One region of the Streptomyces sp. NBC_00019 genome, then DNA from elsewhere that is predicted to be linked to it. Evidence: riboswitches for the same ligand, from Rfam matches in the RefSeq annotation. Region 1 holds a riboswitch; each other region holds the start of a gene.

Region 1 (5,617 bases):
TGTGTCCCACGCCCGCCGGATCACGTCGGACCCCGCCCACCTGGGCGTCATCTGAGTAGTTCCGCTCATGACAATCGACCGTCCGGGGCGCCAGACTCTCGCCATGTCCCTCAGACGATCATTCGCCCTCGTCGGCGCCGCCCTCGTGGCGGTCAGTCTCACCGCATGCGGGAGTCAAAAAGGTGGGGCGGCCAATGGAGCCGGCGCCGCGCGGTCGGCCACTCCGACCTACTCCTATCCGCCCCCGCCGAAGTGCGCGCAGTCCACAGCGACGCCCACCGCCCTGCCTTCCTCCCCCTCACCCTCCGCCTCGAACACGGCCGGAGGACAGCAGGACGGACCTGTGGACGCTCCCCCCAACTACGCCGACAACCACGCGTACCGCATGCGGGCGCCCTTGAGTGCGGAGCAGCAGGCCAGTGGGCAGGCGTCGGCCGAGCTGATCCTCGCGGAGCTGGCGAAGGTCCGGAAGGAGGGCGGGTCGGGGGAGTTCGGTGTCTTCGGTGACGAACGGGTCGAGGCGGCGCTGGAGCGTGTCGGGTGCGGTGAGAAGCACGGGGTCTTCGTCGGGAACGGGTACTACGCCGTCTACACGGGCGTCGTGTGTGTCTCCGGACGGGTGACGAAGGACGAGCTGACCGGCGAGGTGCACGGCGTCTACGCCGAGCCCCAGCCCGGCGAAGGGCCCTGTGTCGAGAACCGGGGAGGTCACTGACGCCAGGGCCCTGCCGCGCGTCAGGCCGGCCGCACCACGCTGTGGATAGCCGACTCACCGTCGTAGTAGATGGACTCCTCGCGCACGTACGCCCCCGGCTTCGGCGCGTGGATCATCTTGCCGTTGCCGATATAGATGCCGACGTGGGTGACATCGTCGTAGAAGAAGACGAGGTCGCCGGGCTGGGCGTTGGCGAGGGTGACCGTGGTGCCGGCGTTCACCTGGTCGTAGGTGGTGCGAGGGAGGGAGATGCCGGCGGCGTTCCAGGCGGCCTGGGTGAGGCCGGAGCAGTCGTAGGAGTCGGGGCCGGTGGCGCCCCAGACGTACGGCTTGCCGACCTGTGAGCGGGCGAAGGCGAGGGCCTTCTCGGCCTTCGTGGCGTACGAGGAGTCCGAGGCCTCCGAGGACGACGACGAGCTGCTCGCCGACTCCTCGGCCGCGGCTGCTTCCTCCGCCGCCTTCTGCTCGGCCGCCTGCTGCTCCGCCAGCTCGGCGGCCTTGCGGGCGGCCTCCTCCTGCTTCTTCTTCTCGATCGCCGCGAGGCGCGCCTTCTCCTCGGCGGTCAGCTGAGACAGCAGCTCGCGCGCGGCGGACAGCTTCCGCTGGACGGTCGCCTTGGCGGTCTTCAGGTCGCTCTGCGAATCGGAGAGCGTCTCGAGGCTGTCGGTGGCCTCCTGGCGCTTCTTCATCGTCGCGGACTGCTCGGAGACGTAGTCGTCGACCGCGTCCTTCTGGCGGGACGTCATACGGCCCATCAGCTGCGTCTGGTCGAAGTAGTCCTGCGGGGAGTCCGCGAGCAGGAAGGTCGCGGTGTCGGGCGCGGAGGCGCCGGTGCGGTACTGGGCCGCGGCGAAGGTGCCGAGCTCCTCGCGGGCCTCGTTGAGCTTCTGGGTGCGCTGGGCGACGTCGTCGAGGAGGGTGTCGACCTCCTTGCGCTGCTTGGAGGTCTTCTCCTTGGCCGAGTTGTACTTCTCGGTCGCCGACTCCGCCTGGCGGTAGAGGTCGTCGACCTTCTTCTCGACTTCCTCGATGCTCGGCTTGTCATCGGTCGAGGGCGCGGCGGTGGCCGTCTGGGAGAGCAGGGCCACGGAGGTGAGGGCGGCCGTGGCGAGAGCGGGTGTGCGTATGCCGGCTACGCGCGTACCCGGGGGAGGCGACTTACGGTGCGACGCCAAGGTCGGCGACTCCTTCCATGCTCCGCCTACCGAGTTAGCTGTCGGGTTCGGGCGGGTGGTTCGGAAGGGTTGCCCTACGGCCGTTCCCGGTACGGGAGTCGGCCGATTCACCCCAAGTTCGGTGGGTCCCCGGTTCCGGGTGCGCGGCGGCGCTCCGGATTCGGCGGAGGCCGCGCGGCCCGGCGACGTTCGCCGGTGGGGGTCGTACGGCCTTCCGGCACGGTAGCCAACGGGTGTGGCCCCTGTGAAGGTTGATGTCCGATAGGCCCGATACATTTTCGTGACCTTAGGTCAGGACGGTGCTCGCGGTGGTGAGTACGGAGTGATCTGCAATGACTTATACGCATTTTGTGCGAAGTGGTGACGTCCGCCCGCTTCCGGCCGCGACGGCAGGAAGTGCCTCGGCAAGCTCGGGCGTGGTCGTCGACCCGTGTGACGGCAAGTTGTACGTCTCCACCTGGCCGGTCGCGGATCGTGACAGAACGGTGGCGGAGGGTGAGGAGGTCCCTGGTGGCCAGGTCCGGAAGATCCTCGGATTCTGAGGCGGCCTCCGCGGCCGCCGCCGAAAAGAGCCCATGTTCTCAGGGCGGCGGCGGGGTGTCAGTGGGGAGCCCTAGACTCGGAGAGCGATGAGCAGCCTCTTTGACGACAGTTTCCTGGCGGACCTCCAAGCCCCTAAGGGCCGCGAGGAAGAGCCCCCGCCGCCGCCCGAGGACGAGCACGTACCGGAACCCGTTCCGGACGACCTGTTCGGCGGCCGGTTCGACGTGCCGCCGGACCGGGACGCGTACTACCGCGACGGCGCCCCGCGCCCGGTCCTGGACGCGGCCGCGCTCATCGACGGGCTCAACGAGAACCAGCGCGCGGCCGTCGTCCACTCCGACACCCCGCTGCTCATCGTGGCCGGCGCCGGATCCGGCAAGACGCGGGTGCTCACCCACCGCATCGCCTACCTGCTGGCCGAGCGCAACGTCCACCCGGGCCAGATCCTCGCGATCACCTTCACCAACAAGGCCGCGGGCGAGATGAAGGAGCGCGTCGAGCAGCTCGTCGGCCCGCGGGCGAACGCGATGTGGGTGATGACGTTCCACAGCGCGTGCGTGCGGATCCTGCGGAGGGAATCCAAGAAGCTCGGCTTCACGTCGTCGTTCTCGATCTACGACGCGGCCGACTCCAAGCGTCTGATGGCCCTGGTCTGCCGTGACCTCGACCTCGACCCCAAGCGCTTCCCGCCCAAGTCCTTCAGTGCCAAGATCAGCAACCTCAAGAACGAGCTGATCGACGAGGAGGACTTCGCCGCCCAGGCCACCGACGGCTTCGAGAAGACCCTCGCCCAGGCCTACGCGATGTACCAGTCGCGGTTGCGGGAAGCCAACGCGCTCGACTTCGACGACCTGATCATGACCACGGTCAATCTGCTGCGCGCCTTCCCGGACGTCGCCGAGCACTACCACCGCCGCTTCCGGCATGTCCTCGTCGACGAGTACCAGGACACCAACCATGCCCAGTACGCGCTGGTCCGCGAGCTGGTGGGGACGAACGAGCACCCCGTCGACGTACCCCCGGCCGAGTTCGACCTCCCGCCCGCCGAACTGTGTGTCGTGGGTGACGCCGACCAGTCGATCTACGCCTTCCGCGGCGCGACGATCCGCAACATCCTCCAGTTCGAGGAGGACTACCCGAACGCGACGACGATCCTGCTGGAGCAGAACTACCGCTCCACACAGACGATCCTGTCCGCCGCCAACGCGGTCATCGAGCGCAACGAGTCCCGCCGCCCCAAGAACCTGTGGACCAACGCGGGCGCGGGCGCGCGCATCACCGGCTATGTCGCCGACACCGAGCACGACGAGGCGCAGTTCGTCGCCGAGGAGATAGACCGACTGACGGACTCGGGCGACGCGAAGGCCGGCGACGTCGCCGTCTTCTACCGGACCAACGCCCAGTCCCGGGTCTTCGAAGAGATCTTCATCCGCGTCGGCCTGCCCTACAAGGTCGTCGGCGGCGTCCGCTTCTACGAGCGCAAGGAGGTCCGGGACGTCCTGGCCTACCTGCGTGTCCTCGCCAACCCCGAGGACTCGGTGCCGCTGCGCCGCATCCTCAACGTCCCCAAGCGCGGCATCGGTGAGCGCGCCGAGGCGATGATCGACGCCCTGTCCCAGCGCGAGAAGATCAGCTTCCCGCAGGCGCTGAAGCGGGTCGACGAGGCGTACGGCATGGCCGCGCGGTCGACGAACGCCGTGAAGCGGTTCAACGCGCTGATGGAGGAGCTCCGTACGATCGTCGAGTCCGGCGCGGGCCCGGCGACCGTCCTGGAGGCGGTGCTCGAACGCACCGGCTATCTCGCCGAGTTGCAGGCCTCCACCGACCCGCAGGACGAGACCCGGATCGAGAACCTCCAGGAACTCGCCGCCGTGGCCCTGGAGTTCGAGCAGGAGTCCGGGGAAGCCGCGGAAGGTGAGGCGGCGGCTCCGGTCGGTCTCGCCGCGTTCCTTGAGCGGGTCGCGCTGGTCGCCGACTCCGACCAGATCCCCGACGAGGACGAGGACGGCTCCGGCGTCATCACCCTGATGACCCTGCACACCGCCAAGGGACTCGAGTTCCCGGTCGTCTTCCTGACCGGCATGGAGGACGGCGTCTTCCCGCACATGCGCTCCCTCGGCCAGACCAAGGAGCTGGAGGAGGAGCGGCGCCTGGCGTACGTCGGCATCACGCGCGCGCGGGAACGGCTGTATCTGACGCGGTCGGCGCTGCGCAGCGCGTGGGGGCAGCCTTCGTACAACCCGCCCTCGCGCTTCCTGTCGGAGATCCCGGAGCAGCACGTGGACTGGAAGCGGACGGGTGCCACCGCGCCGGTCTCCTCCGGCCCCGCGTCGGGGGTGGCCGCCTCCCTGTCCTCGTCCCGCTCCCGTTCCTCGGCGAGGGGCGCGTCCGGCTTCGCCACGAACCGCGCCTCCGACAAGCCGGTCGTCTCGCTGGCCGTCGGGGATCGGGTCACGCACGACCAGTTCGGGCTCGGCACGGTGACATCGGTGAAGGGCACGGGCGCGAACACCGAGGCCACGGTCGACTTCGGTGACACCAAGCCGAAGCGGCTGCTGCTGCGCTACGCGCCGGTGGAGAAGCTGTAAGGCTGTTCCATGAGTGAGCCCCCGCTGCTGTGAAGTGCGGGGGCTCTCAGGGAAGTTGTCGCTTACGTCGGGTCCAGCCCGTGGCTGCGCAGCCACGGAAGCGGGTCGATCGCCGAGCCGCCGGCCGGGCGCACCTCGAAGTGCAGGTGCGGTCCTGTGGAGTTGCCGGAGTTGCCGGAGTACGCGATCGGGTCGCCGGCCTTGACCGTCGTACCGGAGGCGACGCGGTAGCTGGAGAGGTGGCAGTACCACGTCTCCGTGCCGTCCTTCGCGGTCACGATCATCATGTTGCCGTAGGCGCTGTTCCACTGCGTCCGCACGATGCCGTCGGTCGCGGCCATCACCGTCGTGCCGTACGAGACCGGGAAGTCGATGCCGGTGTGCACGGACATCCAGTTGACGCCGGCCTGGCCGTAGTAGGCGCTGAGGCCGTGCTGAGCCACCGGGAGCGCGAACTTGGGACGCAGCCGCTCCTTGCGGGCCGCCTCTTCCGCCGCCTTCTTCTTCTCGGCCACCTGCTGGGCCTTGAGGTCGATGCGCTCCTGCGTACGGCTGGCCCGGTCGGCGAAGTCGTCGGCACCCGCGGAGAGGCTCGC
Region 2 (5,617 bases), 2.4 Mb from region 1:
CGCACGTCATCCCGGACGCCGACCGGGACCGGCCCGTGCTGTTCAACTCCTGGGAGGCCACCGAGTTCGACATCTCCGAGGAGCAGCAGGGCACCCTCGCCCGGCGGGCCGCGGCGATCGGCGTCGAGCTGTTCGTGGTCGACGACGGCTGGTTCGGCACCCGCACCAGCGACCGCGCCGGCCTCGGCGACTGGACGCCCAACCGCGACCGCTTCCCAGGCGGCCTGAAGCCCCTCGCCGACTACGTCCACGCGCTCGGTATGCAGTTCGGCATCTGGGTCGAGCCCGAGATGGTCAACCCGGACAGCGAGCTGTACCGGGCGCACCCGGACTGGGTTCAGCACCAAGCGGGACGAAAGCGGACGGAATTCCGCAATCAGCTCGTACTGAACCTCGCGCGCGAGGACGTCCAGGAGTACCTCTGGGGCCACCTCGACGCACTCCTGACCAGCGCCCCGATCGACTATGTGAAGTGGGACTTCAACCGCAGTTTCACCGACGCCGGCTGGCCCGGCGAGCCCTACCCGCAGCGGCTCTGGGTCGACCACGTGCACGCCTACTACGCCTTGTTGGACCGGCTGCGGGCCGCCCATCCGGGGGTCGCGTTCGAGTCCTGCTCGGGCGGAGGCGGCCGTATCGACCTCGGTGTCATGGGCCGTACGGACCAGGTGTGGACCTCCGACAACACCGACCCGCTCGACCGGCTCGCCATCCAGCACGGCTTCGGCCAGATCCACCCCGCGCGCGTGATGGCCGCCTGGGTGACCGACAGCCCGAACGCCATGCTCAACGGCCGGGTCAGCTCGCTGCGCTTCCGGTTCGTCAGCGCCATGGCCGGGGTGCTCGGCGTCGGCGGCGACCTCACGCAGTGGAGCGAGGAGGAGCTCGCCGAGGCCCATGAGTGGGTGGAGCTCTACAAGGAGATCCGGCCCGTGGTGCAGCGCGGTGACCTCCACCGGCTGCGACCGCCGCGGGGCGGGCTCAGTGCCGTCCAGTACGTCCTCGGGGACGAGACCGTCGTGCTCGCCTGGCTCCAGGCGCAGAGCTACGGCGAGCCCGTGCCGGCGCTGCGGCTGCGTGGGCTCGACCCGACAGCGTCGTACGAATGCCTCGAAACGGGCGAAGTTCACAGGGGTGCCGTATTGCTGCATCACGGACTTCACGTCGGATTGCGCGGCGACCTGGATGCGGCAGTTCTCCGGCTGCGTCGCATCTGAGTCGTCTGTCCGAAATTGACGCCTTCCTCATCCTTCATTCCAACTCGCTCTGGAATAAGGGAAGCTGTGAAAGTGCCACGTGAGGAGCGTCATATCCGTGACCGTGCGTCGCCCGTCATGTTCACGTAATTCCCGTTCTTTTCCAGGGGTTTTGCATGGCGGGAGGCGTGCGCAATTCACGCAGGGTGACCGGTAATTCTCACAGCGGATCAAGAGGAATGCATTCACCTGGAACCTCTCACTTGTCCCTTTGCGTCTTGCTCGCTTACGTTCGCCATCAATCCGGACGGACGCCCAATCCTGCCGCCGCCCGGGGACCGCACAACTCACCCGTGAACGGCAGGAGCGGGGGACCCACAGGTACAACCGCCTGTTCCGGTCTCCGGAACGGCTAGGGGTTAAGTCGCACTTCGGTGCGGCCGGGCATCTCCAGCCCGAACCCGACAGCTCACCTCGCAGGCGCCGGAGAGGAATTCGCCATGCCCGCGAAGGGTAAGCACCGCCGTCCGAAGGCCCAGCGCCTGACCCGTTCGATCGCCGTCGCCGGCACCGGTGGCGCCGCACTCGCCCTCCCGCTGATGGGCGCCGCAGGCGCCCACGCGGCCACCCCGCAGTCTGTTTCGGAGAAGGCCGTCCAGTCCCTTCCGGTCGCCGAGAAGACGGCCACCGAGAAGAAGACCGCGGAGAAGAAGAGCGCCGCGAACACCGCGACCGTGCGCACCTATTCGGTGCGGTCCGGTGACTACCTCTCGAAGATCGCCGACGAGCAGAATGTCAGCGGTGGCTGGCAGAAGCTCTACTCGGACAACCGCGAGGCCGTCGGTTCCGACCCGGCGCTGATCCACCCGGGTCTGAAGCTCACCCTCGGCAAGAAGGCCGCGGCGAGCACGGAGAAGTCCGCGGGGACGCAGAAGTCGGCGGAGACCCAGAAGTCCTCTTCGTCCGCCTCCTCCGAATCCTCCAAGTCCTCCTCGTCGAACACGACGACCGTGACGCAGAGCAGCGAGACGACCAGCTCCAGCGGCTTCACCCTCCCCGTGGCCGGCGCCACCGTCGGTACCCCGTACCGGATGTCCGGCAGCATGTGGTCCAGCGGCTACCACACGGGCGTCGACTTCGTCGTCCCGACCGGTACCTCGCTCAAGGCCGTGGGCGCGGGCACGGTCGTCTCCGCCGGCTGGGGTGGCGCGTACGGCAACCAGGTCGTCATCAAGCTCGCCGACGGCTACTACGCCCAGTACGCCCATCTCTCCTCGCTCTCGGTCTCGTCCGGCCAGACCGTCACCGAGGGTCAGCAGGTCGGCCTCTCCGGCGCGACCGGCAACGTGACCGGCCCGCACCTCCACTTCGAGATCCGCACCACGCCGGACTACGGCTCGGACGTGGACCCGCTCGCCTACCTCCGCGCGAAGGGCGTCTCCGTCAGCTGACGCCCTCCCCCTGTGCCACCGAAGGCCGGATCCCGATCCCCGGGTCCGGCCTTCGGTGTTCGCTCTTGCGGGCTCATGATCACTTTATTGCGTTCTTGTGGCACGGCTGTCCAAAGCGTCGACAGTGAGGGGAAGGTGGGGACACAGTGATCTCCGTAGCGATGCAAGCGCTTTCTATTCGCATCATCCGGAGGTCCCCGTGCCCGGCGTCGACCGACGCGCCGTCATCAAGGGCGCCGCAGCCGCGGCCGCCGCGGCCCAGTTCTCCTGGGCCCTGTCCCACACCGCCACCGCGGCCGACGCGGACGACACCGAACTCCGCTGGCTGGAGGGCGCGACGCCCGACGCCCACGCCGGCACCACCTGGGGCGTGCCGTGGGCCCGCGGGGCGTACCGGCCGGAGCAGATGTTCCGGCTGACCACCACCGCCGCCGGCGACGACGTCCCCGTCCAGAGCTGGGTCACCGGCCACTGGCCCGACGGCTCGGTGAAGTGGACCGCGCACGCGATCGCGCCCGGCGCCCCGAAGGCCTCCGCGTACAGGCTCGCGGCGGGCAGCCCGGCGGCCCCCGAGCGGAAGGTCACCGTCACCCGGTCCGGCGGCCGGGTCGAGGTGTCGACCGGTGTGATCACAGCCGTGTTCGGCGCCAAGGGCTCCGACACCGTCGTCCGCAGCGTGCGGCGCGGGTCGGCCGAGATCGCGCGGGACGGGAAGCTGGTTGCCCTGCGACAGGAGTCCGTGCGAGAGGGCGCCGACGTCGAGAGCTTCGCCGGCCGGGTCGAGAAGGTCGAGATCGAGCAGGACGGTCCGGTCCGGGCCGTCGTCCGCGTCGAGGGCCGGCACCGCAAGGGCGGCCGGAACTGGCTGCCGTACACCCTGCGCTTCCCCTTCTTCGCCGGCGCGGACTCCTTCCGCCTCGTGCACACCTTCGTCTGGGACGGCGAGCAGAAGCCCGGCTCCGACCAGGGCGACTTCCTGCGCGGCCTCGGTGTCCGCTTCACCGTGCCGCTCGGCGATCAGCCCTACGACCGGCACATACGGTTCGCCGACTCCGACGGCGGACTGTTCGGCGAGGCCGTCCAGGGCATCACGGGGCTGCGACGCGACCCGGGCGCGGCGGTCCGCGGCGCCCAGATCGCCGGGGAGAAGCTGCCCGACACCGCCACCTGGGACACCCGCGTCTCCAGCCGCCTCGCCTACATCCCGACCTGGGGCGACTACACACTCACCCAGCCCAACGCCGACGGCTACACCGTCCGCAAGCGCACCAAGGCGGGTTACGGCTGGATCCACGCGGCCGCCGGGCGGCGCGCCGGCGGCTTCGGCTACGTCGGTGGCGCGAGCGGCGGACTCTCCTTCGGCCTCAGGGACTTCTGGCAGCGCCACCCGGCCCAGCTCGACGTACGCGGGGCTGCGGGGGACGCCGCCGAGGCCACCGTATGGCTGTACTCGCCCGAGGCGCTCCCGCTCGACCTGCGCTTCTACCACGACGGGCTGGGGCAGGACACGTACGAGAAGCAGTCCGACGGCGGTCTGGAGATCACCTACGAGGACTACGAGCCCGGCTTCGGTACGCCGTACGGCATCGCACGGACCAGTGAACTGATTTTCTGGGCCGTGGAGAAGACGCCGTCGGCCGGTGTGCTCGCCGCGCAGGCCGCCGCCACCGCGACGCCGCCGCTTCTCACCGCCACGCCTCAACGGCTGTACGCGGCCGGGGTGTTCGGGGACTGGGCGCCCGTCGACCGTTCCGGCAAGGCTCGGACGGTCGTCGAGGATCGCCTCGACGAGCTGTTCGCCTACTACGTCGGCCAACGCGAGCAGCACCGCTGGTACGGCTTCCTGGACTACGGCGACGTCCAGCACACCTACGACAACGACCGGCACGTCTGGCGTTACGACATCGGCGGATTCGCCTGGGACAACTCGGAGTTGGGCACCGACCTGTGGCTCTGGTACCACTTCCTGCGCACCGGCTCCGCCGAGGTCTTCCGGTTCGCGGAGGCCATGACCCGGCACACCGGCGAGGTCGATGTCTACCACCTCGGCAAGTGGGCGGGCCTCGGCACCCGGCACGGCGTGCAGCATTGGGCGGACAGCGCCAAGCAGGTCCGTATCTCCACGGCCGCCAACCGCCGCTTCTGCTACTTCCTCACCGGTGACGAGCGCACCGGCGATCTGCTGAGCGAACTCGTCGACGTGGAGCGGACGTTCCTGGAGGTCGACCCGCAGCGCAAGGTCCGCACCGACGGTTGCACGCCCGGCGACCGGCACGCGCTCTCGGTCGGCTTCGGCACCGACTGGGGCGGCATCTCGGCGGCCTGGCTCACCGAGTGGGAGCGACAGGGCCCGAACGCCGCGAATTTCACGCACGTGGAGAAGTGGGACCCGGCGACCGAGACCACCTCGAAGATCTTCGAGCCGTCCGGTGTCGTCTCCGGCGCCCGCAACGCCACCCCGTTCTACGGCGACATCCTGGGCGACTGGCGCGAGGAGATCCTCGCCGAGACCGCCGACCACACCGCGCTGCGGCTCTACACCACCACCGAGCCGACGAGGACACGCATCTACACGCTCGCACAGAACGCCGAGTACCGCCTCGGCTGGACCGTGCGCGGCTATCTGCAGTCGACGTACACCGACTACTACCTCGGCACCGAGACCCGTCGTGTGCCGAAGCCCTCGATCACCCTCCCGGAAGGAGCCGTCCGAAGTGACGACCACGCGTAGAGCCTTCGGAACCCTGGCGGCGGGCGCCGCCCTGGCCGTCCTCGCCCCCGCCACGACCGCCAGTGCTCACTCCTCGCACCGCCGCGGTCGCCTCATCGCCCACGACGACTTCCGCCACGGCCTCGGCCGATGGGCCGTGGAGCTGGAGAAGGGCGGCACCGTCACCGCCTCCCGAGGCACCCTGGAGGTCGACGTACCGGCCGGCGCGACGATCTGGTTCAAGAAGCGGCTCGAAGGCC
Region 3 (5,617 bases), 220 kb from region 1:
TTGGAGTGGCAGATCGCCCCACGTGACCCGAACGCCAGCCGCACCCCCTCCCGTGTCACCGGCAGCGCCTCGGGATGCGCGCGGTAGAACCACGCGGGCGGTACGACGGTCGGGGTGGCCAGGGCCACGCCGATCCCGGCCTCGTGCAGCATGCCGATGATCCGGTCCAGCCACGCGAAGTCGTACGCCCCGCGCCGGGGTTCCATCCGCGCCCAGGCGAAGACGCCGAGCGAGACCAGCGTGACACCGGCCTCCCGCATCAGCCGTACGTCCCTTCTCCGCCAACGACCCAGGACTGTTCGCCGGGTTGTCCCAGCAGGCCGGAGCCAAGTGGTGGACCGTCGACAGCGGCGGTCAGTGGACCGTGGGCATCGACGACGCCGCCACCCGGCAGGTCACCGAGTTCTGGGGCGGCCTGGTCCAGGAGGGCGTCATCGACAACCAGCCGATGTACACCCCGGCCTGGAACAACGCCCTCAACAAGGGCACCCACATCGGCTGGGTCTCCGCCGTGTGGGCACCCGGCGTGCTGGTCTCCTCCGCCCCCGACACCAAGGGCAAGTGGCGCATGGCCCCGCTGCCGCAGTGGAAGACGGGCGACGACGTCACCGGCAGCTGGGGCGGCTCCTCCACGGGCGTCTCCACCGACTCCGAACACGCCGAGGCCGCCGCCGAGTTCGCAGATCGCCACCCTCCAGGTCTTCACCGAGCCGATGGCCCTACGGCCCCTGACCAACGGACTGCCCACCGACTGGAGCCCGTTGATGGCCATCTACGACAGTGCCTTCCGCCAGTCCGACATCTACGGCGCCTCCGCCACCGCCGTCGTGCTGGCCCTGGCCACGTTCGTCGTCTCCTTCGCGCTGTTGCGCGTCGCCGACCGCTACACCAGGGAGGACCAGCGATGACAACTCCCGTGGCGCGCATCCGGCGCACCGCCTGGCTCCCCACCCTCGTCCTGCTCCTCGGCGCCCTGTACTGCCTGGTCCCCATCGCCTGGGTGGTCATCGCGGCGACCAAGAACCGGGCCGAGCTCTTCTCCACCTTCACCTTCGCCCCCGGCACTGGCTTCCTCGACAACATCAGCGAGCTCACCACGTACCGCGACGGCATCTACTGGCGCTGGATGCTCAACTCCGCCTTCTACGCGGGCCTCGGCGCCCTGCTCTCCGCCGCGGTCTCCGCCGCCGGCGGGTACGCGCTCGGCCGGTTCGCCTTCCGCGGCCGGGAGGCGATCTTCAAGATGATCCTGGCCGGCGTCCTGGTCCCGGGCATCGTCCTCGCCGTACCCCAGTACCTGCTGCTCTCCGAACTGGGCCTCGCCGACTCGTACTGGTCGATGCTGCTGCCGTCGATCCTCTCCCCGTACGGCGTCTATCTGGTCCGTATCTACGCGGCCGCGTCGGTGCCCGCCGAGCTGATGGAGGCGGCCCGCATGGACGGGGCGAGCGAGTGGCGGATCTTCTCCCGGGTCGCGGTGCCGATGATGATCCCGGGCCTGATCACGGTGTTCCTCTTCCAGTTCGTCGGCATCTGGAACAACTTCCTGCTGCCGTACGTCATGTTGGCCGACGACGAGAAGTTCCCGATCACCCTCGGCCTCTACACGCTCCTCGCCCAAGGTGCCTCACAGCCCGCCCTCTACACCCTGGTCATCACCGGCTGTCTGCTGGCGGTCCTCCCGCTGATCGCGCTCTTCCTGGTGATCCAGCGCTTCTGGTCGCTGGACCTGCTGAGCGGCTCGATCAAATCCTGACGGCCCACCCGAACGGGTGCCGCGAACCACCGGGTACGTCGTCAACCGCCATGCCCGCAGGCTGAGTACGGGATGCTCGGACGGAACTGGTGGTACGAGATTCCACTTGAGCGTCGAACCGGAGCCGACGTCAACGGATGTGAAGGGTGCAGCCGTCCGGTTCGCGTCGAGTCGATGGGGGTTTCCATCCGTATTCTCTGATCATGGCCGCACCCACCGCATATTCACTCGTCGCCACTGACCTGGACGGAACCCTGCTCCGGGGCGACGACACGCTCTCCGACCGTTCGCTCGCCGCGCTCGCGCGGGTGGCGGAGGCAGGGGCCCGGCATCTGGTGGTGACCGGCCGGCCGGCCCCGAGAGTGCGGCCGCTCCTCGACGACCTGGGCAGCACGGGGCTCGCGGTGTGCGGGCAGGGCGCGCAGGTGTACGACGCCGGCGCGGACCGTCTGCTGTGGTCGGTGACCCTGGACCGGGAGTTGGCCGAGACCGCGCTCGGCAAGATCGAGGCCGAGCTCGGTCAGGTCTACGCCGCCGTCGACCAGGACGGCGTCGACGGTCTCACGCTCATCGAACCGGGGTATCTGATGCCGCACCCCACCCTCCCGGCCGTACGGGTCGACCGCCGCGACGACCTGTGGTGCGAGCCCATCAGCAAGGTTCTCCTCCGCCACCCCGCCCTGTCCGACGACGAGTTGGCGGCGACGGCCCGCGGAGTCGTCGGTTCCCTCGCGACGGTGACGATGTCGGGCCCCGGCACCGTCGAACTCCAGCCATGCGGCATCACCAAGGCGACGGGCCTCGCCCTCGCCGCCGACCACCTCGGCCTCGGCCCCGAACAGACCATCGCCTTCGGCGACATGCCCAACGACATCCCCATGTTCGACTGGGCGGCCCACGGCGTAGCCATGGCCAACGCCCACCCCGAACTCAAGGCGATGGCCGACGAGATCACCCTCTCGAACGAGGACGACGGCATCGCGGTCGTCCTGGAGAGGCTGTTCCAGGGGAACCTGCTCGGGAACGGGGCCCGGCGGTGACTCGGCCTAGTACGCGCCCCACACGTTGTCGATCGACCCGTACCGCTGCGCCGCGTAGTTGCAGGCCGCGGTGATGTTGGCGACCGGGTCGTAGGGGTCCCACGAGGTGCCGGACACGTGGTACGCCTGGAAGGTGGGGTCGATGACCTGGAGCAGGCCCTTGGAGGGGGTGCCGGCGGCCGCGTTGGAGTCCCAGTTGTTGATGGCGTAGGGGTTGCCGGACGACTCGCGGAGGATGTTGCGGTAGATGCTGTCGTACGACCCGGGGATGCCGTTCTGGGCCATGACCTGGAGCGACGCCTGGATCCAGCCGTCGAGGGTGTTGGCGTAGCCCAGCGAGGTCGCCGTGGTCACGGTCGGGGTGGCCGCGGAGGCGCTGGTCGCGCCGATGACCGGGAGTGCGAGCACGGCGATGCCGGTACCGGCGACGGCGAGCTTGCGGGCGAGGCGGGACGTTCTGGTGCGACGGTGCTGAGCGGCAGCAGGCATGACAGTTCCTCTCCGGCGCCTGCGAGGTGAGCTGTCGGGTTCGGGCGGGAGATGCCCGGCCGGGCCGCCGTACGGCGACACGACTTCACCCCAAGCCGGTCCGTTATGTCCGGCGACTTACCTGGTTCCCCCGCTCCTGCCGTGAGTTCTCGTAGGTGAGCGGTCTCCGGGCGGCGGCAGGATTCGGCGTTCCGCCCGGCCGGGAACGTATGCGAGAGCACATGTCCGGAACAAGTACCGGATTCACACAACGGGCCCATTGACCTCGGTCTGAGGCGTATGGGGTGCTTGATCCTTTGCGGGTGCCAATCGCCAACTGGCGTTCGGGCAAGGTGGATCGGCGGACGGGATCACACAGCTCGCCCACAGGTGGAAGTGACTCAAGTCACTGAGATGAAATGCGGCCGCAAATCGGGCAATTAACCTCAACCGGCTGTTCTCGGAATCCTCTTCTCCCGCGTCCGGTGGAAAACCACCTCTCCGCCCTCCGCGCAGACCACCTCGTTGGCGGCCAGAAAGAATCCCACCCCGTCACAGCTGATCTCCGAGCGCGTACGGACCGTCGTGTCCCACGCGAGCTCCGGCCGGTGCAGCCGGATCGACCAGTCCGAGCGGGTGCGCGCCGACAGCGGGTCCGTTTCGTCGATCGTGTACGTCTCCAGCGCATCCTCGGTGAACTCCAGACCATCCGGGTACACGCGCGTGCCGCCGTACCGGGGGTCGACCTCCAGACGCCACTCACCCTTGGCGACATCGCGTACGACCAGTCGCTCGGGGCGCGGTTCGTCCAGCGTGGCGGGGAAGTTGACGCCGAGCGGCTCGGACTGCTCGGGCTCGTCGCCGGTTCCAGCGCGAACCCCGCCGCGGAGTCGGCCTGCGGCCAGATCCACGGCCAGTACGCGGAGGAGACGGCGAGCCGGATGCGGTGCCCGGGCGGGAAGGCGTGCCCGATGCCGTTCAGCGTTCTTTCGCCGGGTAAAGGCGGGTCTCACGCCCGGGTACCCCAGGTTTAAGGGCGGCGGACACTTCGACACAGTGGTCTTCCCGAAGGATGGGGACGGCTGCCGCTGGGACTCCACCCCACACGATGCCCGGACCCGCGTACGCCTCCAAGGCGTCGGCCACATCCGGGTGCACCAGCACAGGCCCGTGCAGGGACGCGTGAAGACGATCAGCATCAAGCGCGAGGGCAAGCGCTGGTACGTCATCCTGGCGTGCGCAGACGTCCCCGCCGAACTGCTGCCACCGACCGGTGCGGTCGTCGGCATCGATATGGGCACCGTGCACTTCTTCACCACCTCGGATGGCGGGCATGAGCCGAACCCGAAGTTCCTCGATGCTGCGGCCGAGGAGTTGGCCGAAGCCCAGCGGCACCTGGCGACGTTTCCAAGGCGGACCCGGCAGCGCACGAAAAAGCACCGCGCCGCTGCTCGGAAGGTCGCCAAGCTGCATGCCAAGATCCGGCGCCAGCGACTCGACTTCCACCACATGGCCGCCCGCGCGCTGATCCGTGACCACGACACGATCGCACACGAGCGACTGAACACAGCGGGCATGACCAGGGCGCCTGCACCCAAGCCTGACCCCGACAACGACGGCGCGTTCCTCCCGAACGGCGCTGCCGCCAAGGCCGGGCTCAACCGCAGTATCCTCGACGCGGGTTGGGGACAGTTCCTCGGAATCCTGGCGAACAAGGCTGAAAGCGCCGGTCGCCTGGTGATCCCGGTGGATGCTCGCAACACCTCCCGCACTTGCCCACTCTCCGCTGGAGGATGCGGGCACGTCGCGAGGGGGAACCGCGTCACCCAAGCGAAGTTCGAATGCCTCTCCTGCGGCTTCACCGAGAACGCCGACGTGGTGGGTGCTTCGAACGTCCTGCACAGGGCCGGTCTGGCCCTCTGTGACGCTGCTTAGTCAGCGACGCAGGAAGCCCGCACGGTTACCGCGTGGGCGGAGTCACGTAGTGCACGTCGTTGTCACACACACAGTCACACATGTTTGGGCTTGAGCAGGCCGGTGCCCGCGCTGATGAGTCCCAGGCCCACCCAGGTCATGGTCGAGGTCGGTACGGCCATGGAGTAGTGGCCGCAGGCGATCAGGATGCCGCCCCACAGGACCGCGCGGTACGAGCCGAGCATCCGGTCGGCGAGCCAGCCGCCGGCGACCGAGACGAGGTACACGAGGGTGCCGTAGGCCGCGGAGACGGACGCGGCGGTTCCGGCCGACATGCCCATGCCCTCGTTGGCCACGGTGTCGGCGAAGTAGAGGACGAGGATGGCCTGCATGCCCAGGAACGAGAAGCGCTCCCAGACCTCCAGACCGGAGAGGGTGA
Region 4 (5,617 bases), 1.9 Mb from region 1:
AGCAAGTTGATAGTGGTCTCAAATCCTGCGAACAAAAGCACGAAGCACATCGCGGCAGCTTCGTTCTCGGTGAGGTGCTCGCCATGGTCGGAGGCACGGATGAGGTCCGAGATCAGGTCGTCGCCGAGGTCGCCGCGCTTGCGGTGGATGAGTTCGGCGAGGTAGCCGCGGATCTTCTTGACGGAACGGGCGACACCCCCGCGTGGGCCCCCTCCGTGCCGGATCATCATGCCCGCCCAGTCGCGGAAGTCGTCCTGGTCCTCGCGTGGAACGCCGAGCAGATCGCAGATCGCGTAGATGGGGAGAGGGAAGGCGAAGTCGTGGATGAGGTCGGCCTGGCCCTGGGGTGCGAACCGGTCGATGAGACTGTCCGTCAACTCCTGTACCCGGGGCTCGAATTCCGCCACACGACGCGGGGTGAACGCCTTGGAGACGAGGCGGCGCAGCCGGGTGTGATCCGGGGGGTCGATGTTGAGCAGATGCGTCATGAGGTTGGCACTGCGTTCGCCGGGGATACCGGTCCGGCTCTTGCCCTGAGCGTCCCCCGCATGGTGGTCGGGGTTCTTCGAGAGGCGCTGGTCCGCGAGCGCTTGACGCGCATCGGCATAGCGGGTCACCAACCACGCCTCGACGCCGCTGGGGAGTTTCGTCCAATGGACGGGGGAGTGCTCGCGCAGCCAGGCGTAAGCCGGGTACGGGTCGGAAGCGAACTCCCAGGTGAAGAGTTCGGGGCCGGTGTTCGAGACGTTCACGTGATGACCGTATCCGCAGCCGCAAGGCGCTTGCGCGTCCGCAGGTTGGCATGGGTCGAACATCCATCTTTGCTTTCGGGCAGGGTGTCCGGTCCCTCAGGGCCGGGGTGAATGCCCGCTCCCGCGTAGCGGGGCAGAGGTAGCCGAATCGCCGCCAGGGCGATTCGGCGTCCCCCTTCAAGATGTCCAGGGCGGCGTCGAGCAGGTGAGATGCGGGGGCGTGCGGTTGGGGGGCTGGGGGCTGTGGGGTGTGCTGGTCACTCGTGCGGGTGATGTTGGTCGAAGAGATGCGCGGGTGGGGAACGGGGTGGCTAGGTTCGCGGCATGTCTCGTTTCCGGATGTACCCGACGCCCGCGCAGGAAGAGCAGATGCTCACGCACTGTGCGCACGCCCGGTACGTCTGGAATCTCGCCGTTGAGCAGCACTCGCACTGGCGCAGGTGGCGCAGGGCCGCTCCCGGTTTCGCGGAGCAGTGCCGTCAGCTCACCGAAGCCCGGCGGGGGAACGAATGGCTTGGCTTGGGAAACGCCGACGTGCAGCAGCAGGCACTGAAGGACTTCGCCAAGGCTAAGAAAGCCCGCTTCACGTCCGGGTTCGGTGAACCGGCCTGGCGCAGGAAGTTCCGGCATGAGGGCTTCCGGGTCATCGGTACCGACCGTGTGCCCGAGTACAACACTGACGGCTCACCGAAGCTGAACGCGAAGACCGGCAAGCAGGTCATGGGCCGCTCCGTCGTCGTGCCGAGGCTCAACCGTAGGTGGGCGCAGGTCAGGGTGCCCGGCTGCGGCTGGGTCCGCTTCCGCCTCAGCGCCAAGGGCAAGGGTGCGCAGTTGCCCGACGCGAAGACGTTCCGCGTCACCTTTCGCAGCGGGCAGTGGCACATCGCCTTCGCGGTCGTCCCCGAGCCGACCCCCGCGCCCGGCACCGGCGAGGTCATCGGCATCGACCGGGGTGTGACGATCACCGCCGCCCTGTCGGACGGCCGCACCCTGAACTGTCCGCAGCTCACCGTCAGGGAACGCGCCCAAGTCCGCAAGCACCAGCGGCGCGCGGCGAGGGCGAAGAAGGACAGTCCCGAGAAGACGGCCGAGTACGCGAAGGTGGCCAAGCTCAAGGCGCGGGAGGCGAACCGGCGCAAGGACTGGTGCGAGAAGACCAGCACTATGCTCGCCCGCTCCTACAGCCTGATCCGGTTCGAGAAGCTGAACATCAGGAACATGACCCGCTCCGCGAAGGGAACCGCCGAGCGGCCCGGCAGGCACGTCGCCCAGAAGTCCGGCCTGAACCGGGTGATCCTCGCCCAGGGGTGGGGCCTGCTGCGGCAGCGGACCGAGCACAAGGCCCCCGACCGGGTCCAGGACGTACCCGCCCCCTACACCAGTCTGCGCTGCAGTGCCTGCGGATGGATCGACAAGAACTCGCGCAAGAGCCAAGCCGAGTTCGTCTGTTCCTCCTGCGGCTTCACCTGCAACGCGGACACCAACGCGAGTATCAACGTCGCGGCAGGACAGGGCGGGATCCCCCGCCCCCGGCGAACAGCCGGTGCCGGAGGGACGACACCGTCCACCAAGCGGTCGAGCGTCCGTGAACCTCAACCCAACTGGGTTGGAATCCCCCTCTTTTAAGAGGGGGAGGATGTCAATGCGTGTCACAGCGGGAGTTGTGCTGGAACCGGCCAAACATGACCCGCCCTCAACTCTGTGATCTTCACGTGATCTACGCGGCATTAACTTGTGACAAGTGATCGACTGCCGATACGTTCACGCATCAGCGCGGTGACTGTCTCCACCCGCCGCGCCGGTCACTGTTGTCTCGCGAAAGGCCTCCGCATGCTCACCGGGAACGGTCGTCACCGTCGCCCCCGCCAGGCTCCGGCACTCCTCGTCGCGGCCGGAGTGACCGGCTCCGCCATCGCGATCCCGCTTCTCGGCGCCACCGGCGCGAGCGCGGCCGACGGGAATACCTGGGACCAGGTCGCCAAGTGCGAGACCGACGGTTCCTGGAGCGCGAACAAGGGCGACGGCTACTACGGCGGGCTCAAGCTCTCCCAGGAGAACTGGGAGAAGCACGGTGGCCTCGACTACGCCACGAGCCCCGACCTCGCCAGCCGCAACCAGCAGATAGCCGTCGCCGAGAAGGTCCTCGCGGACCAGGGCGTCGGCGTCTGGGGCACCTGCGGTCTGCTGAACGGGCTGAGCAAGGACTCGGCCTCGGACGATGTCGACACCGGCGTCGAGAGCGGCACCCCGTCGGCATCCGAAGAGTCGGGTTCATCTGAATCATCCGATTCGCCTGGCTCGTCCGGACTGTCCAACTCCTCCGGATCGTCCGACTCGTCGACCGAGTCCTCCGCCGACTCGACCCCCTCGCCCTCGGCGTCCACCGAAGCGGACAACTCTTCCAGGTCGGACACCTCTGACCCCGGCGCCGAAGAATCACAGCCGTCCGACAGTCCATCCACAGCACCGGCAAAGAGTGACGAATCGGACAACTCCTGGCAAGAAGGCGGCTCTTCGGCTCTCGTCGACACCGGCGCCCTCTCCGCCGCCAAGGAGAGCACCGGCCGGCACCGCGGCGCGAGCGCCGACGAGGGCTCGTACACCGTCCGCGTCGGCGACACGCTCGCCTCCATCGCCGACTCCCTTGACGTCGACGGCGGATGGCGCCGGCTCTACACCGAGAACAGGCAGGTCATCGGCGCCGACCCGAGCAGCATCGAGCCCGGTCAGACCCTCGTACTCGGTAGCGAATAGGGCGAAAACCCCAGAGAAATGCCGGTAGTTCACGCCACACTTCACATCAAATGTCCGGTTTGGCGAAAGTGTGGGATGAGTCTCAGAAGCCCTGATCGTCTTTGAAATTCCCCGGATTCCCTGTCTACGGTCAACACCGCTCGTCACCGCGAGCCCCGTCTGCCGCAACGCCGAATCCTGCCAGCGGCCGTACGGGAACAGTCGTCGCGTCATGCGCCGTAGGCAGGAGCGGGGGACCCAAGGTAAGTGCCGGGCCCAGCGGTTCACGCTGGTCCGGCTTGGGGTGAAGTCGCGCATCGCGAGATGCGCGGCCGGGCAACTCAACCGGCCCGAACCCGACAGCTCACCTCGCAGGCGTCGGTGAGGGGATCCACCATGCTGTTTTCCGGTAAGGGCAAGCACCGTCGTCCGTCCAAGGCCACCCGCGCCGCCGCGCTCGCCGGCGTCACCGGTGTCGCCATAGCCGCCCCGCTGATGGCGGCCGGCAACGCCTCCGCCGCCACCGCCTCCGAGTGGGACGCCGTCGCCCAGTGCGAGTCGGGCGGCAACTGGGCCATCAACACCGGCAACGGCTACTACGGCGGTCTGCAGTTCTCCGCCTCCACCTGGGCCGCGTACGGCGGCACGGCGTACGCCTCGCAGGCCAACCAGGCCACCAAGGCGCAGCAGATCGAGATCGCCGAGAAGGTCCTCGCGGGTCAGGGCAAGGGTGCCTGGCCGTCCTGCGGCGTCGGCCTGTCCAGCGCGAGCTACACCGGCGGCGGCTCGTCGAGCTCCTCGGGCAGCAGCTCCTCCAGCGACAGTGGCACCAGCACCCGCTCCTCCGAGCAGGGGGCCTCCCGCTCCTCCGAGCGCCCGGCCGCCAAGAAGACCGTCACCACCCCGACCGGCAAGAAGGTCAAGAAGGGCGACGGCGAGTACAAGGTCGTCACGGGTGACACCCTCAGCGCCATCGCCGAGGAGCACGACGTCAAGGGCGGCTGGCAGAAGCTGTTCAAGCTGAACAAGGACATCGTCAGCGACGCCGACTTCATCTACCCGGGTCAGCAGCTGCACCTCAAGTAAGGGCTGCGGCACTCAAGCAGGACCCAGCTGAACCACAGTGCCCTCACATCCGTGGTCCTCATACTGAAGGCCTCGTGAGGGTCCCCCCGTCCCCACGGGCTCCCCGCTCCGGTGCGTGTTCCCCCGTACGCACCGGGGCGGGGCTTTTTTCTGCGCCGGTTTCTGTCAGGTTTCCGAAAGCGTCTTTGTTCCGTTCAGAAACAATTTACTCTCGGTTCTGTCCACGGGGCGGTCCACGCGGTGGCCGATCGCCCCGAGCCGGTTAGGCTCGTCTCGCAGAACACACCGCGGTCCCGGCGGACCGTGTCACATCCCATGAAGGAGATGCTCGTGCCGTCCATCGACGTCGTCGTAGCCCGGGAAATCCTGGACTCCCGAGGCAACCCCACGGTCGAGGTCGAGGTCGGCCTCGACGACGGCAGCACGGGTCGTGCCGCCGTTCCGTCCGGCGCCTCCACGGGTGCCTTCGAGGCCATCGAGCTCCGCGACGGTGACCCCAACCGCTACCTGGGCAAGGGTGTCGAGAAGGCCGTCCTCGCCGTCATCGAGCAGATCGGCCCGGAGCTCGTCGGCTACGACGCCACCGAGCAGCGCCTGATCGACCAGGCCATGTTCGACCTGGACGCCACCGACAACAAGGGCTCGCTCGGCGCCAACGCCATCCTCGGCGTCTCCCTCGCCGTCGCCCACGCCGCCTCCGAGGCCAGCGACCTCCCGCTCTTCCGCTACCTGGGCGGCCCGAACGCGCACCTGCTGCCCGTTCCGATGATGAACATCCTTAACGGCGGCTCGCACGCCGACTCCAACGTGGACATCCAGGAGTTCATGATCGCCCCGATCGGCGCGGAGTCCTTCTCCGAGGCGCTGCGCTGGGGCGCCGAGGTCTACCACACCCTCAAGAAGGTGCTGAAGACCAAGGGCCTGTCCACCGGCCTCGGCGACGAGGGCGGCTTCGCGCCGAACCTGGAGTCCAACCGCGCCGCGCTCGACCTCATCATCGAGGCCATCAAGCAGGCCGGTTACGTCCCCGGCGAGCAGATCGCGCT

Evidence for each region. A riboswitch is a leader RNA that binds a small molecule or an ion and turns the genes downstream of it on or off. The one in region 1 is predicted to bind cyclic di-AMP.
Region 2: another riboswitch for cyclic di-AMP. It lies ahead of OHU89_RS40935 (peptidoglycan DD-metalloendopeptidase family protein); the one in region 1 lies ahead of OHU89_RS30445 (NlpC/P60 family protein).
Region 3: another riboswitch for cyclic di-AMP. It lies ahead of OHU89_RS29320 (transglycosylase SLT domain-containing protein); the one in region 1 lies ahead of OHU89_RS30445 (NlpC/P60 family protein).
Region 4: another riboswitch for cyclic di-AMP. It lies ahead of OHU89_RS21285 (transglycosylase family protein); the one in region 1 lies ahead of OHU89_RS30445 (NlpC/P60 family protein).

What each region holds. Positions count from the first base shown of each region.
Region 1 is NZ_CP108302.1:6,418,389-6,424,005, forward strand. Features, by position in the region: gene OHU89_RS30440 (hypothetical protein) at 344-715, shown strand; gene OHU89_RS30445 (NlpC/P60 family protein) at 736-1,890, opposite strand; cyclic di-AMP (ydaO/yuaA leader) riboswitch at 1,899-2,066, opposite strand; gene pcrA (DNA helicase PcrA) at 2,520-5,021, shown strand; gene OHU89_RS30455 (M23 family metallopeptidase) at 5,084-5,617, opposite strand, start outside.
Region 2 is NZ_CP108302.1:8,850,729-8,856,345, forward strand. Features, by position in the region: gene OHU89_RS40930 (alpha-galactosidase) at 1-1,217, shown strand, start outside; cyclic di-AMP (ydaO/yuaA leader) riboswitch at 1,535-1,692, shown strand; gene OHU89_RS40935 (peptidoglycan DD-metalloendopeptidase family protein) at 1,697-2,647, shown strand; gene OHU89_RS40940 (Tat pathway signal sequence domain protein) at 2,847-5,378, shown strand; gene OHU89_RS40945 (DUF6250 domain-containing protein) at 5,362-5,617, shown strand, end outside.
Region 3 is NZ_CP108302.1:6,195,117-6,200,733, forward strand. Features, by position in the region: gene OHU89_RS29295 (beta-galactosidase) at 1-293, opposite strand, end outside; partial or broken gene OHU89_RS29300 (sugar ABC transporter substrate-binding protein) at 308-625, shown strand; partial or broken gene OHU89_RS29305 (sugar ABC transporter permease) at 678-908, shown strand; gene OHU89_RS29310 (carbohydrate ABC transporter permease) at 905-1,756, shown strand; gene OHU89_RS29315 (HAD family hydrolase) at 1,960-2,796, shown strand; gene OHU89_RS29320 (transglycosylase SLT domain-containing protein) at 2,803-3,285, opposite strand; cyclic di-AMP (ydaO/yuaA leader) riboswitch at 3,287-3,447, opposite strand; partial or broken gene OHU89_RS29325 (CocE/NonD family hydrolase C-terminal non-catalytic domain-containing protein) at 3,711-4,246, opposite strand; partial or broken gene OHU89_RS29330 (RNA-guided endonuclease InsQ/TnpB family protein) at 4,243-5,199, shown strand; partial or broken gene OHU89_RS29335 (hypothetical protein) at 5,286-5,617, opposite strand, start outside.
Region 4 is NZ_CP108302.1:4,539,741-4,545,357, reverse strand. Features, by position in the region: gene OHU89_RS21300 (cytochrome P450) at 1-815, opposite strand, end outside; gene OHU89_RS21295 (RNA-guided endonuclease InsQ/TnpB family protein) at 1,077-2,378, shown strand; gene OHU89_RS21290 (transglycosylase family protein) at 2,583-3,506, shown strand; cyclic di-AMP (ydaO/yuaA leader) riboswitch at 3,711-3,878, shown strand; gene OHU89_RS21285 (transglycosylase family protein) at 3,882-4,571, shown strand; gene eno (phosphopyruvate hydratase) at 4,902-5,617, shown strand, end outside.